Linked DNA regions of Aureispira sp. CCB-E. The protein of the gene in region 1 interacts with the protein of each later gene in a pairwise test. Links are inferred from orthologs where the notes say so. Each region holds a gene or a part of one and is shown on either strand. Other genes may lie near its edges. The genes, in order: secA and QP953_RS00205.

Region 1 (4,186 bases):
ATTCAATCAGCAAAAGAAGCTAATCGCTCATAGAGTGACGACCTTGGAGGAGACTGTACAATTGCCACAAGGAACGTATATGATACAAATGAGCTTTGAAGATGGGGAAAACCACAATAAGATATTTGTAAAACAAGAATGAATTCGTCTGTATAGATAAGAAATTTCCCCCTGAGTGTTTCATGATAGCAATTGCTGTATTGCTATGGGAGAAGGCGCAAGCCTTCTCCTCTTTTATGTTTTAGAACAAACAGTCTGCATTATTACCTGTTCTGCATAATCTCTCATCAAGTGAGATAATAATCCTTCTTTGTTGGTGTTCCTTAGATTATACAATAGTTTGTTAAAACCCCGTAACGAACTACTAGTTACTAAAAAGGGTGGTCAAAATAGTAGAACGGATTCTCTCTATTTTAACCACCCATATAAAACTATAAAAACCAGATTGTCAGTAACTAGATTTTACACGTATTTGAATTTTAGCTTGCTGATAATCATAATGTTAGTTTGTTGTTTTATTTTTTGCCGTGACATTGTTTGTATTTCTTGCCACTTCCACAAGGACAAGGATCATTACGTTTTATCTTTTCTGTGTCACGTTTGAATGTTTTTACTTTTTCAATTGTTTGTGTTGCATTATTAGCATTTTGCGCAGCACGACGTTGCATTTCCTCTGCTTCTTTTTGAGCCTCAATATTTGTTTGTAGATTTTCGTTATCAACTTCTACCTCTTGAGCCTCGTGTACATCTTCCGATTCTTGAATAGGAATACCTCCTTTGAATAAGAAGCTAGTGATTTCTTTGCTAATTCTATCCAAGAACAACTCATAAAGTTTAGAAGCTTGAATTTTATAAACAACCAAAGGATCTTTTTGCTCAAAAGAAGCCGATTGAGTTTGATCTTTTAATTCGTCCAAATCACGCAAATGCTCTTTCCATGCATTGTCAATCAAGCCTAAAGTAATTGATTTTTCGATATCATTAACCAAGGATTTGCCATTTGTGCTAATAGCTGCTTTTAAGTCTGCCCCTATTTCCATTCCTTTGGTACCATCAGTAAAAGGAATACCAATTTTTTGGTAGTTGGTATTGGGGTCATTGTAAACGCGGTTAATAATAGGCATTAGACGTTGAGCAATGTCGCTAAATTTAGCTTTGTACGTTCTTGCAGCTTGATTGTACAATTTATCCATTAACTTGTCTAGTACTGTTTCGCTTCTAAACTCATTTTCGGTAATATTAGTCTCAAAGCCATAATAACGAATCACATCTTGAGCAAAGGCATTATAATCGTTGTTGACTTTGTGAGTAGTTACCAAAGACACAGCTACTTGGTCAAACATATCGTTTAGATCGATCGCCAAACGTTCTCCATACAAGGCATTATTACGCTTTTTGTAAATAGATTCCCGTTGAATGTTCATAACATCATCGTATTCCAACAAGCGTTTACGAACTCCAAAGTTATTTTCTTCAATACGTTTTTGAGCACGTTCAATGGCATTCGTAATCATTTTGTGTTGCAATGCTTCTCCTTCTTGATGCCCCATTGTGTCCATCAATTTTGAGATACGCTCAGACCCAAATAAACGCATTAGTTTGTCTTCTAAAGAAACATAGAATTGAGACATCCCGACATCTCCTTGACGACCAGCACGACCACGCAACTGTCTATCGACACGTCTCGAATCATGGCGTTCTGTACCAATGATTGCCAAACCACCTGCTTTTTTAACTTCATCCGAAATCTTGATATCCGTACCACGACCAGCCATATTGGTAGCAATAGTTACTTGCCCTGCTTTACCTGCTTCAGCAACAACATCTGCCTCACGAGCGTGTTGTTTTGCATTCAAAACATTGTGCTCAATTTTGCGAAGTTGGAGCAAACGGCTTAACATCTCCGATTGTTGGACAGAAGTAGTACCCACTAACACAGGTTGTCCTTTTTTGGTCAATTCAACAACGTCATTAATAATTGCATTAATTTTTTCTCGTTCTGTTTTGTAGACCAAATCATTTCTATCATCACGAACAATTGGACGATTGGTAGGAATAACAACTACATCCAATTTATAGATATTCCACAGTTCTTGTGCTTCGGTTTCTGCTGTACCAGTCATACCTGCTAATTTATGGTACATACGGAAGAAGTTTTGAAGCGTAATGGTAGCATAAGTTTGAGTAGTTTTTTCGATCTTAACACTCTCTTTTGCTTCTAGTGCTTGGTGCAAACCATCAGAAAAACGACGTCCATCCATGATACGTCCTGTTTGCTCATCTACAATTTTTACCTCATTATTCATCACAACATACTCATCCTCTCTATGAAACAAGGTATAGGCTTTTAGCAATTGACGCAAGGCATGCAAACGCTCATTTTTGGCTTGAAAAGCCAATAGAGCTTCATCTTTTTTAGCAACAATCTCCTCTTGACTTAATCCTTCGATTTTGTCAATATCCGAAAGGATTGTTCCAATGTCATCCATCACAAAAAGACTATCATCGCCAGCACCTTTACCTAAGAGCATACGACCATTATCCGTTAGCTCAACCGATCTATTTTTTTCTTCAATAACAAAATACAGAGGTGCATCCGCCTTTGGCATATGCTTAGACTGCTCAGCCATGTAGAAGTTCTCTGTTTTTTGCATGATTAGCATGACCCCAGGCTCACTCAAATATTTGATTAATGCACGGTGTTTGGGCAATCCACGGTATGCACGGAATAATGCCAAACCGCCACCACCTTCTTCGGGGCTGGTATTTCCTTCTGCGATCAATCGTTTTGCTTCTCGCAATAATTCTCCAACTAGTTTGCGTTGCACTGCTTCTAGTTGTTGCACAGCAGGTTTTAGAGCAGTAAACAACTCTTCACGATTATCTTGAGCCGTAGGACCCGATATAATTAAAGGCGTACGAGCATCGTCAATCAAAACAGAGTCAACCTCATCAATCATTGTAAAGTGAAACTTACGCTGTACAATTTCATCGGGTTTGTGCGCCATATTATCACGCAAGTAGTCAAAACCAAACTCATTGTTAGTACCATAAGTAATATCAGCACGATAAGCCGCTTTACGTTCAGGAGAATGAGGTCTGTATTTATCGATACAATCTACTGTCAGTTGCAAGAAGTTGTGAATAGGAGCCATCCATTCTGCATCCCGTTTGGCTAAGTAATCATTTACAGTAATCAAATGTACCCCTTCGCCAGCCAAACCATTCAAGTACGCAGGCAAAGTCGAAACCAATGTTTTTCCCTCTCCTGTAGCCATCTCTGCAATTTTTCCTTGGTGCAAAACGATCCCTCCAATCAACTGAACGTCGTAATGAACCATATTCCAAGTCACTTCATTGCCAGCAGCCATCCAAGAGTTTTTCCAAATTGCTTTGTCTCCATCAATTGATACAAAAGGTTTGGGACTACCCATTTGTTGAGCAGCCAATTCTCTGTCCATATCGGTGGCAGAGACTTCTAAAGATTCACTTTCGGCAAAACGGCGAGCAGTTTCTTTTACCACAGCAAATGCTTCTGGTAGAATTTCATTCAAAACAACTTCTATTTCCTCGTCTCTTTCTTTTTTTAGAGTATCAATCTCAGCAAATAAATTTTGTTTTTTCAGAACATCTTCTGTTGCATCAATATCCGATTGAATCGCTGCAATTTCACTGTCAATGGTTTTTAGATGCTCGGCAATACGATCTTTAAATTCAAGGGTTTTGTTGCGCAATACATCGTTGGAAACGGATGTTAATTTTGCATATTCATCCTTAATTTTTTCTACAATGGGTAGAATCGTTTTAATATCACGATCGTATTTATCACCAAATAGTTTCTTTAAAAAACCAAACATGTTTTCTTTAGTTTATGAAGCAATTGTCAAGGGTATTATCAATTACTTAAAATGAATAATTTTCTTATTAGGATGTTGAGGGAAATTCAGAGTTAACAGTTTGTTCTGAATAAGAGTACTTGCTATTGACTCAACATTGTAGCAAATATAACATTTAATTTTGCTATCACATTTTATTCCATCTGTATTATGTATGCCATATTGGCAAAAATTGTAATTTTTTATCGACTTTTTGGCACTTAAATCGTAATTTTCGCCATAATGCTAGCTTATTTTGCAAAAGCACATTGGTGTTGAAAAGCAATGTAATAGCTTTTTATATTCACTCA
Region 2 (3,325 bases), 360 kb from region 1 along the record:
TTTTTTTATCTTTTTGGTAACTAAGCTTGCGATCTCACGAGCGTAGCGAGCTAAAAAAGTAAAAAATCAACGAACTACTAAATTTATAATAAAACAATAAAATCAATATATGTACGCATCAGCACTAATATCTTACTCCGTCCCACCGCTCAAACTCAATGATACTGGCGTTAAAGCGTTGTTATGGATGAATGATTTTCATGTAAGGCATTTACCTGTTGTAGAAGATGGAAAACTATTAGGAATTTTATCTGAAGATGAAGTCCTTAATTTTGTCGATGCAGAAACAACAATCAGAGAAAGCCGACCTGTTTTATTACCTAAATTTGTTCCCGCACAAAAACACCTATATGACATCATGAAACTGGTCGTTAATTTTAATCTAACGGTCATACCTGTTTTAAATAACGAGGGAGATTATATGGGGCTTATTACCATCGAAGATCTGTTAAAAAAACTGGCAGATACAGGTTCAATAACACATCCTGGAGGCGTTTTGGTTTTAGAAATGGCACCTAGAGATTATTCTTTGTCTGAAATATCTAGATTAATAGAGTTAGAAAACGCAACTATCTTAAGCAGTTTTATTTCTTCTCCCTATGGAACTAATGCATTGGAATTAACATTAAAAATAAATAAAGAAGATCTAAAACATATTGTGGCAACTTTGGAACGATTTGGTTATGATGTAAAATCTTCTTTTTATGAATCAGAATTTATTGATACACTCAATGATCGTTATGAAGGTTTAATGCGTTACTTAGACGTTTAACGAAAAAAAATTAACAAATTGAACCAAAAGTCATCCTAGCAGTTTTGTCCTAGGATGACTTTTGATTTATAAGCTTGTAAATTTTACCACTAATCTATAGTATGGAACCAGATAATAAGGGCATTCTGTTTTGTCTCTATTGTTTATAAGGCTTTTTTATCTTTGTAGATGTGGAAGTCGAAACAGTTATCCCACTAAATTAATTACAGATATCGGACTAAAATCAATGAACAAACTAGTAATAATTGTTTTTTTTATATGGATAAGCTCCAGTTGCGAAACACCTCAAGCTTTAAATAATGCTTCTAATGAAGATGAGAATCAACCTCAAGAAGGAACAAAAGAAGCTGGCAAAACTTTTATAGCAGGAAAACGCCCTAAGAATGTTATTTTTTTAATAGGAGATGGAATGGGCTTAACTCAAATAACTGCAGGCAGTATTGCCAAAAAAACACCTCTAATTCTAGAAAAGTTTCGACAAATAGGACTAGTCAAAACGTACTCAACCAAACTAATAACAGATAGTGCAGCAGGAGCTACCGCTATGGCCACTGGTTCCAAAACATACAATGGAGCTATATCAATGAATATTCATCAAAAGAAACTCAAAACAATTTTAGAATATGCAGAAGAAAAAAACTGGTTGACAGGTATCGTCACAACTGCCACGGTTACACATGCAACACCTGCCTGTTTTTATGGGCATCAACCGACAAGAAGCCGTGTCAATCAGAAATTAGCTGCTGAGTTTATGACTAAAGATATTGAAGTGCTGATGGGAGGAGGTTGGAATTACTTTAAGGATGGCTTAGATGGTCGAGATCTAATCGCAGAAGCACAAGAGAAAGGCTATTTTGTTACTGACAATATCGAACAAGTAGGAGATTATAGACCAGAAAAAATGATTTGCTTGATTTCTGCTAAGTTGCCTCCCAAAATAGAAGAGCGTGGAGATTTTCTGCCGTTAGCGGCTAAAAAAGCAATTGATATTTTGAGCTATCCCAAATCAAATTTCTTTTTAATGATAGAAGGAGCTCAGATAGATTGGGGAGGGCACAAGAATGAATCAGATTATATCGTAGAAGAAATGCTAGACTTTGATAGAACCATTCAGCAAGCATTTGATTTTGCTAAAAAAGATGGTAATACCTTGGTCATTGTAACAGCCGATCATGAGACAGGAGGATATAGTATTAATGGAGGTAGCAAAAAAGAAGGGAAAGTGGAAGGAAAATTTACTTCTGATTACCATACAGCGACAATGGTACCTATCTTTGCGTATGGTCCAGGAGCAGAATCTTTTACAGGAATAATGGATAATACAGAAATATTTTTTAAATTAAAATATTTAATGAACTTAAGCGAATCTTCCTCAAACTAGAATTAGTATTGAGTTGATTATTAAAGATTTATTGCTTAGGGACTTTGAGGGGAATTAGTATGGTAAAAAAATGAAGTTAGATTTTTTGTAAAAAAAAACAGAAAATCCGTTTTAAATTGTGCTTATAGGTTTATAATATTATTACTTTTGTCCTTCTTATAAAAAGAACTATCTAAAGAATTTTCTAAATATTTTGCGTTACTAAAGCAAACAATGGAATTGAATAACTATATAGAATACACCCTCCTAAAACCTGATACCACTAAATTAGACATAAAGGAACTTTGTAGAGAGGCATTAGAACATAATTTTTCGGCGGTTTGTATCCCCCCATTTTATGTACCAATAGCAGCAAAGTTATTAGAGGACTCAAATACTAAAGTCATTACTACTATAGGTTACCCCATGGGCTATCATGCAATTCCCGTAAAAGTAGAGGAAGCTAAACGTGCGATAGACGAAGGGGTAGATGAGATCGAAATGATGGTTAATATTGCTGCTGTTAAAGATGGTAATTGGTCACATGTTAAGAATGATATTTCAAGTGTAACAACGGCAGCACACCTAAAAGGAAAAAAAATAAAAGTTATTTTAGAAACTAGCTTATTGACAATTGAAGAAATAAAACAATTGTGTGCTATTTGTTGTGATGTAGAAGTTGATTGTATCAAAAATGCTACAGGTGTAAATGGCGGACATTCGACAATTGAAATGATTAATTTGCTAAAAACAGAATCTAAAGGAATCAAGATTGTTGTAGCAGGAGGTGTGCATACAAAAGCTTTTGCATTAGAATTAATCGAAGCAGGAGTCGATAAGCTGGGAACACCTGAAGGAGTACAGCTTCTTCATTCAATAAAGTAGAAGTTATGAGATGGATAATCGCAATAACAATGATACTATGGAGTAGTTTTTCTTTTGCCCAAGACCAAGAAGGTATTGTAAGGGTTGTCGAAGAAAATTCTATACGTCAAATTTTAGATCATCGGAAAGCTTTAAATTTTACCAAAGATAGAACGGTAAAAGTATGGAGTGTACAATTGTACTTGGGGCGAGATAAATATTTAGCGACTCAACAAGTTTCAGAAGCCAGAAAAAAAACAAGAAACATTACGTCCAAAGTGGATTGGTTTTATGAGGCACCCTATTACCGTATTTATGCTGGTGGATTT

Evidence for each region.
Region 2: the proteins of secA (region 1) and QP953_RS00205 interact in binary tests that used the Escherichia coli proteins (3 or more experiments, as listed by UniProt). The link is inferred for Aureispira sp. CCB-E from one-to-one orthologs.

Annotation. Positions count from the first base shown.
Region 1 is NZ_CP133671.1:409,499-413,684, forward strand. Bases 316-4,166 are described here. They hold secA (preprotein translocase subunit SecA), read right to left. Parts: upstream 3,858-4,166; coding sequence 516-3,857; downstream 316-515. Also shown: QP953_RS01605 (T9SS type A sorting domain-containing protein), read left to right, coding at 1-142. UniProt on the Escherichia coli protein: Required for protein export, interacts with the SecYEG preprotein conducting channel.
Region 2 is NZ_CP133671.1:50,154-53,478, reverse strand. What follows is about bases 86-3,075. They hold QP953_RS00205 (alkaline phosphatase), read left to right. Parts: upstream 86-998; coding sequence 999-2,153; downstream 2,154-3,075. Other genes in these bases: QP953_RS00195 (SPOR domain-containing protein), read left to right, coding at 3,023-3,075; deoC (deoxyribose-phosphate aldolase), read left to right, coding at 2,367-3,017; QP953_RS00210 (CBS domain-containing protein), read left to right, coding at 110-772. Also shown: more of QP953_RS00195, read left to right, coding at 3,076-3,325.